2 regions of the Enterobacter sp. UPMP2052 genome follow, and region 1 is predicted to be linked to the other one. Evidence: predicted binding sites of a transcription regulator. Region 1 holds the regulator's gene; the other holds the start of a gene.

Region 1 (4,104 bases):
CAGGCTGGCGCTGATGGCGGCGGCAGGCGTCTGCAAATCTTCCTGCATCGCGGCGAAAGCAGGGAGGTACATATCGGTTGCCAGAAAGCCAAGCACGCTTAAGCCGCCGAGCCAGACTAAAAATCCGTTCCTGGGTTGCATTGTTTTTTTCTCCTGAGGAGGCAGGTGTTAATTGGCGCAGAGTGTAGGGAGTGCAAAGCGGCTTGTGAAACGCTAATATTTGGTAAGTGCATTCAAATTTTTTGCAGGCAGAAAATGTGGTCTGATTATTCTCTTGAAGTTGTAGACGCCGTGGCGCGTAACGGCAGTTTTACCGGAGCCGCGCAGGAACTGCATCGGGTTCCCTCTGCGGTCAGTTATACCGTGCGCCAGCTGGAGGAGTGGCTGGCGGTGCCGCTGTTTGAGCGTCGGCACCGCGACGTGGTGTTAACGCCTGCGGGGGCGTGGTTTCTCAAGGAGGGACGTTCTGTCATCAAAAAAATGCAGATCACCCGCGAGCAGTGCCAACAGATCGCCAACGGCTGGCGGGGCCATCTCTCCATTGCGGTAGACAACATTGTGAAGCCCGAACGCACACGGCAGATGATCGTGGATTTCTATCGCCATTTCTCGGACGTTGAGCTGCGGGTATCGCAGGAGGTGTTCAACGGCGTCTGGGATGCGCTGGCGGACGGCAGGGTTGAGATGGCTATCGGCGCGACGCAGGCTATTCCCGTTGGGGGACGTTACGCTTTTCGGGATATGGGCATGCTGAGCTGGACCTGCGTGGTCGCCAGCCATCATCCTTTGGCCGCGCTGGAAGGGCCGCTGAGTGACGACACGTTGCGCAACTGGCCGTCGCTGGTGCTGGAAGATACCTCGCGCTCGCTGCCCAAACGCATCACCTGGCTGCTGGACAACCAGCGGCGCGTGGTGGCACCTGACTGGGAGTCGTCTGCCACCTGCCTGACGGCGGGCCTGTGCGTGGCGATGGTGCCCGTCCACTTTGCACGTCCGAGGATCGACAGCGGTGAATGGGTTGCCCTGCAGCTGGAAAACCCGTTCCCGGATGCAGCCTGTTGCCTCACCTGGCAGCAGAACGACGTATCGCCTGCCATGGCCTGGCTGCTGGATTATCTGGGAGACAGCGAAACGCTGAACCGGGAGTGGCTACGGGCGCCAGCGTAGCTGGCCCCGTTAACCATTAGCGACGGTAGTCGCGGAAAGGGCCATCCGCAACGGAACGGCGCTCAACAAGACGCGGGTGGACTTCAATAGACTGCGATTCTTCACGCTTGTTAACGATCCTGTCCATCAGCATGTTGAAAGCGGTTTCGCCCAGCGAATCTTTCGGCTGGTGGATGGTGGTCAGCGCCGGGGTGAAGAAACGGGCGTTACGCACGTTGTCATACCCGATCACGGAAATGTCCTGCGGCACGCGCAGACCCAGTTCATCCGCCGCACAGAGCGCACCCATTGCCATAATATCGCCCCCGCAGAAGACGGCGGTCGGGCGAGGCTGCTGGGAGACGATCTGCTGCATGGCGCGATAGCCCGATTCTGGCTCGAAGTCGCCCTGCACAATCCAGTTTTCCGGCACGGTGATCAGTGCTTCTTCCATCGCTTTCATAAAGCCAGCCAGACGCCCTGCGCCGGTGTTGCGCTCAAGCGGGCCGGGAATAACGCCAATCTCGCGATGCCCGCGTTCTACCAGATAACGACCCGCCATATAGCCGCCTTCAAAAGCGTTATCAATCACGGAGTCGGTGAAATCGGCGCGCGCTTCGCCCCAGTCCATCACCACCATCGGGATGTGACGGTACTCTTCCAGCATGGAAAGCACCGATTCCGGGTATTCTGAACACATCACCAGCAGGCCGTCGACGCGCTTTTGCGCCATCATTGAAAGGTAGGCACGCTGTTTTTCAATGTTGTTCCAGGCGTTGCCCAGAATCAGGGTATAGCCTTTCTGGAAGCAGTTTTTTTCCACCGCTTCGATAATTTCTGCGAAATAGGCCGCTTCGCTACTGGTTGCCAGCAAACCGATCGATTTGGTGTGATTCACTTTGAGGCTACGCGCTACCGCACTCGGGGAGTAGTGCAGCTCTTTGATCGCCGCCCAGACGGCATTGCGCGTCTCTTCAGCAACAAAGCGAGTTTTGTTAATAACATGTGATACGGTTGTAGTGGAAACGTTTGCGCGTTTTGCTACGTCTTTTATTGTTGCCATTAAATGTCACTCCAGACCATATCCTAAGCTCCTGATAATCATGAAGGTAAACGTTTGCCTTCTCTCACCCTTATTACGCAATCTTGAATTGCGACACGCCGGGAAAACGACACAGGACGTCAGGAGGGGGTCAATGGCCGGTACGCTAATAAATTTAGCGTGGAATTTTGTCCTATCTTGATGAAAAGGGGAAGAGCAAAAGTGGATATCAGGTTAAAACCAGGAAGATTTTTGACCTGAACTGTGTAAAAATGAGCAAGCTCACTTTTCGTGGGGTGATTAAAAGGAGAAAAATTGATGAGTTCCGATCTGAAGTTTTCGCTGGTTACCACCGTTATTGTGCTGGCATTGATTGTGGCCGGTGGTTTAACGGCTGCGCTGCACTGATTCACGCGGAGGGAGAGGCGTCTCCCTCCACATCCTCGCCTGATTGTTACCCCTCTGGCAAAAATCTTTTGCCAAAATGTAAACTTCTCATTTTTTGTGATTGATGTCATGCTTTTGGCTTCATTGTTCTGTGTCACGACGCGACACGGCATCCGGAGTTAACGCATGAAAATCAATTTCCCCTTGCTGGCCCTGGCGATTGGCGCTTTTGGGATTGGCACCACTGAATTCTCCCCGATGGGCTTGCTGCCCGTTATCGCGCGGGGCGTAGACGTCTCAATACCGGCGGCTGGTATGCTGATCAGCGCCTATGCGATCGGCGTGATGGTGGGGGCACCCCTGATGACGCTGCTGCTCTCGCACCGCGCGCGTCGCAATGCGCTGATTTTCCTGATGGCGATCTTCACGCTTGGCAATGTGCTCTCCGCAATTTCGCCTGACTACACCACCCTGATGCTGTCGCGTATTCTGACCAGCCTCAACCACGGTGCTTTCTTCGGGCTGGGATCAGTCGTTGCCGCCAGCGTGGTTCCCAAACACAAGCAGGCCAGCGCGGTCGCCACCATGTTTATGGGCCTGACGATCGCCAATATTGGCGGCGTACCGGCGGCGACCTGGCTCGGTGAAGTCATCGGCTGGCGCATGTCGTTCCTCGCCACCGCCGCACTTGGGGTTGTGGCGATGGCCGCACTGTTCTTCTCCCTGCCGAAGGGCAGCGCCGGAGAACGCCCTGATGTACGCAAAGAGCTGTCGGTGCTGGTGCGCCCTCAGGTTCTTTCCGCGCTATTGACCACCGTGCTGGGCGCCGGGGCGATGTTTACCCTCTATACCTATATTTCACCGGTGCTGCATGAGATCACTCACGCTACGCCGATCTTTATTACCGCGATGCTGGTGCTGATTGGCGTGGGCTTCTCGATTGGCAATTACCTTGGCGGGAAGCTGGCAGACCGTTCCGTTACCGGCACGCTGAAAGGCTTTTTAACCCTGCTGATTGTGATTATGGTGGCCATCCCGTGGCTTGCGCGCACTGAAGTGGGGGCGGCGATTGCGATGGTGGTCTGGGGGGCGGCGACCTTTGCCGTGGTACCGCCACTGCAAATGCGCGTGATGCGTGTTGCTCATGAGGCGCCGGGGCTCTCATCTTCCGTCAATATCGGGGCGTTCAACCTGGGGAATGCGCTGGGCGCTGCGGCGGGCGGTGCGGTGATCTCGGGTGGTCTGGGTTACGGCTTTGTACCCGTGATGGGGGCGATTGTGGCCGCGCTTGGCCTGCTGCTTGTACTGATGTCCGGGCGAAAACAGCCTGAAGCGGCCTGCGCTGCAAAATAGAATAAACGCAGAAGGGCGAACCCTTCTGCGTGTCTCTTACCCGGCGAAGTTCTTCGCCACGAATTCCCAGTTAACCAGCGCCCAGAAGTGCTCCAGATAGTTAGGGCGCGCGTTACGGTAGTCGATGTAGTAGGCGTGTTCCCACACGTCCACCGTCATCAGCGGCGTGGCGCTGG
Region 2 (4,104 bases), on a different contig from region 1:
AAGCGATCAAAAACGAAGCGAACAACGGGCTGAAAAACACCCGTGGTACGCTGGCGATGGCGCGTACTCAGGCTCCTCACTCTGCAACCGCGCAGTTCTTCATCAACGTGGCTGACAACGACTTTCTGAACTTCTCTGGCGAAAGCCTGCAGGGTTGGGGCTACTGCGTATTCGCAGAAGTGGTTGAAGGGATGGACGTGGTTGATAAGATCAAAGGCGTTGCCACTGGCCGCAGCGGTATGCACCAGGACGTTCCTAAAGAAGACGTTATCATCACAAGCGTGACCGTCAGCGAGTAATTCGTGGCGACACTCTTTATTGCAGATCTGCATCTGCAAACAGAAGAACCGGCGATCACCGCCGGTTTTCTGCGTTTTTTACGCGGTGAAGCGAAAAGCGCCGATGCGCTGTATATTCTGGGCGATCTGTTTGAAGCCTGGATTGGCGACGACGACCCCACCCCGCTGCACCGTGAAGTGGCTGAGGCCATTAAGACGCTGGTGGATTCCGGCGTGCCCTGCGCCTTTATCCACGGCAACCGTGATTTCCTGCTGGGCAAACGCTACGCGCGCGAATCCGGCATGACGCTGCTGCCGGAAGAGCAGGTGCTCGATCTCTATGGCCGCAAGGTGCTGATCATGCACGGCGATACGCTCTGCACCGACGATACCGGCTACCTGGCGTTTCGCGCCAAAGTGCATACGCCCTGGATCCAGACGCTGTTCCTCGCCCTGCCGCTGTTTATCCGCAGCCGTATCGCGGCCAAAATGCGCGCGAGCAGTAAAGCCGCCAACAGCAGCAAATCGATGACCATCATGGACGTTAACCCGCAGGCAGTGGTTAACGTGATGGAAAAACACCGCGTCCAGTGGTTGATCCACGGTCATACCCATCGTCCTGACGTGCACAACCTTATCGCCAACGGCGAACCCGCGCATCGCGTGGTATTAGGCGCATGGCACAGCGAAGGATCGATGGTCAAGGTCACCCCCGACGGCGTTGAACTGATCGCCTTTCCGTTCTGATTTTCCCGCGTAATTTTGCGGCAAGTTTACCCGCGCAACCGTTTTCCTTGCCGATATTACATGCTATTCTCTGTGCCCTCGAAAGCAGTGTGTTCCGCACCACAGGAGTTTTAAGACGCATGTCTTCCCGCAATAATCCGGCGCGTGTCGCCATCGTGATGGGGTCCAAAAGCGACTGGGCTACCATGCAGTTCGCCGCCGAAATCTTCGAAATCCTGGACGTTCCGCACCACGTTGAAGTGGTCTCCGCACACCGTACTCCCGATAAGCTGTTCAGCTTCGCCGAAGGCGCAGAAGAGAACGGCTACGCGGTGATTATTGCCGGTGCGGGCGGCGCAGCACACCTGCCGGGCATGATTGCCGCCAAAACGCTGGTGCCGGTACTGGGCGTTCCGGTCCAGAGCGCGGCGTTGAGCGGTGTCGATAGCCTCTATTCCATCGTCCAGATGCCGCGCGGTATTCCTGTGGGTACGCTGGCGATTGGCAAAGCGGGTGCGGCCAACGCCGCCCTGCTCGCTGCACAGATCCTGGCGACCCAGGATAAAGCGCTGCATCAGCGTCTGGTTGCGTGGCGTAAAGCCCAGACCGACGAGGTGCTGGATAACCCGGACCCACGAGGTGCGGCATGAAGCAGGTTTGCGTTCTCGGCAACGGTCAGCTGGGCCGTATGCTGCGTCAGGCCGGTGAGCCGCTGGGTATTTCCGTCTGGCCCGTCGGGCTGGACGCCGAACCGGAAGCCGTGCCGTTCCACCAGAGCGTCATTACCGCCGAGATTGAACGCTGGCCGGAAACCGCCCTGACCCGCGAACTGGCGCGGCATAACGCCTTCGTTAACCGCGATGTGTTTCCGATCATCGCCGACCGTCTGACGCAAAAACAGCTGTTCGATAAGCTCGGTCTGGCGACCGCGCCGTGGCAGCTGCTGTCTGACAAACGTGAGTGGAATGACATCTTCGCGATGCTGGGCGAGCTGGCTATCGTTAAGCGCCGCGTGGGCGGTTACGACGGGCGCGGCCAGTGGCGACTGCGCGCCCATGAAACCGCTGAACTGCCGGAAGAGTGCTACGGCGAGTGCATCGTTGAGCAGGGCATCAACTTTAGCGGTGAAGTATCGCTGGTTGGGGCTCGCGCCCATGACGGCAGCACGGTGTTCTATCCCCTGACGCATAACCTGCATCAGGACGGCATTCTGCGCACCAGCGTGGCCTTCCCGCTGGCTAACGCCGCGCAGCAGGCGCAGGCGGAAGAGATGCTCTCTGCCATCATGCACGAGCTGGGCTACGTGGGCGTGATGGCGATGGAGTGCTTTATCACGCCGTCCGGTCTGCTGATCAACGAGCTGGCACCGCGCGTGCACAACAGCGGCCACTGGACGCAAAACGGCGCGTCGATTAGCCAGTTTGAACTGCACCTGCGCGCCATTACCGACCTGCCGCTGCCGCAGCCGGTGGTGAACAGCCCATCGGTGATGATCAACCTGATCGGGACCGATCTGAACTACGACTGGCTGAAGCTGCCGCTGGTGCATCTGCACTGGTACGATAAAGAGGTTCGCCCGGGCCGTAAGGTCGGTCACCTGAACCTTAATGATTCCGATACAGACCGCCTGCGCGCGACGCTGGAAGCCATTACCCCGCTGTTGCCGCCGGACTATGCGAGCGGCATTGTCTGGGCGCAATCAAAGCTTAAGTAAGACATCTGCGCCGGGGAGTTGATCTTCCCCTTCCCCGGCGTACAATCCCCGCCCATTGCTGCTTAGTTTTCTTCTGGAATAACCATGAACGATGGAACGGACTATCGCGCGATCCTCGCGTCCGATACCCCTTTAATCGACGTTCGCGCGCCGATCGAATTTGCCCAGGGTGCGATGCCCGCCGCCATCAACCTGCCCTTGATGGACGACGACGAGCGTGCCGCCGTCGGCACCTGCTATAAACGTCAGGGGCCGGAAGCGGCGCTTGCACTCGGTCACAGTCTGGTTGCGGGCGCAACGCGCGACGAGCGGATTAACGCCTGGCGCGAGGCCAGCCTTGCCCACCCTGACGGCTATTTTTGCTGCGCGCGCGGTGGCCAGCGTTCGCATATTTCACAGGCCTGGCTGAAAGAGGCGGGTATCGACTACCCGCTGATCCGCGGCGGCTATAAGGCCCTGCGTCAGGCCGCGATTCAGGCGACGGTCGAGCAGTCACAAAAACCGATGGTGCTTATCGGCGGCTGTACCGGAAACGGTAAAACCCTGCTGGTAAAACAGCATGCGCAGGGCATCGATCTGGAAGGGCTGGCGCATCATCGCGGCTCGTCATTTGGCCGCACCCTTACGCCGCAGCTTTCCCAGGCGAGCTTTGAAAATCACCTTGCAGTTGAGCTATTGAAAAAAGATGCCACGCGCTGGGTGCTGGAAGATGAAGGCCGGATGATTGGCTCCAACCATCTGCCGGAGTGCCTGCGCGACCGCATGGTTGAGGCCCCGATCGCCGTCGTGGACGATCCGTTTGATGTTCGCCTTGAGCGGCTGCGCGAAGAGTATTTCGACCATATGTGGGCGGACTTCTCTGCCGCCTATGGCGAAGAAGCTGGCTGGAAAGAATACAGCGAATACCTGCATCACGGGCTTTACGCTATTCGCCGCCGTCTGGGGCTGCAGCGCTATGCCGAATTGACTGCCCTGCTTGATTCCGCGTTGCTTGAACAGCATCGGACGGGCTGCACTGAGGTTCACTTTAGCTGGCTTGCGCCCCTGCTTAACGACTATTACGACCCGATGTACAGCTATCAGCTTGAGAAGAAAGCGGACAAGATTGTTTATCGCGGCACGTTCGCAGAGGTTGCGGACTGGTTGAACCGCTGAAAAAAGCCGGGTGGCGGCTGTGCCTTACCCGGCCTACGATTGCTTTTGTCGCCCCGGTAAGCGCAGCGCCACCGGGGAACAGACGGCTTAGAAGTCGTAACGCAGACGCACCAGGTTCATATCGCCCAGGTCGTCGGTGCTGGAGGTGAACACGTGCTCGTAATCCACGCGGAAACCGTAATCCAGCTGGAAGCTGATACCCACGCCGTTGTCGATGCGCTGGTAGTTGCG

Evidence for each region. The regulator PurR, encoded in region 1, represses purine synthesis genes. The targets are predictions, from matches to a motif close to CANGCAAACGTTTGCNTG.
Region 2: a site for PurR is predicted at 1,057-1,074, ahead of purE (5-(carboxyamino)imidazole ribonucleotide mutase). Genes of this name have one in related genera too.

The regions. Positions count from the first base shown of each region.
Region 1 covers NZ_JBSKJR010000001.1:1,391,584-1,395,687, reverse strand. The annotation lists gene punC (purine nucleoside transporter PunC) at 1-141, opposite strand, end outside; gene punR (DNA-binding transcriptional activator PunR) at 256-1,167, shown strand; gene purR (HTH-type transcriptional repressor PurR) at 1,184-2,209, opposite strand; gene cydH (cytochrome bd-I oxidase subunit CydH) at 2,507-2,596, shown strand; gene ACWKX3_RS06425 (MFS transporter) at 2,762-3,928, shown strand; gene sodB (superoxide dismutase [Fe]) at 3,965-4,104, opposite strand, start outside.
Region 2 covers NZ_JBSKJR010000002.1:206,288-210,391, reverse strand. The annotation lists gene ppiB (peptidylprolyl isomerase B) at 1-299, shown strand, start outside; gene lpxH (UDP-2,3-diacylglucosamine diphosphatase) at 303-1,025, shown strand; gene purE (5-(carboxyamino)imidazole ribonucleotide mutase) at 1,145-1,654, shown strand; gene purK (5-(carboxyamino)imidazole ribonucleotide synthase) at 1,651-2,718, shown strand; gene mnmH (tRNA 2-selenouridine(34) synthase MnmH) at 2,803-3,873, shown strand; gene ACWKX3_RS11105 (porin) at 3,961-4,104, opposite strand, start outside.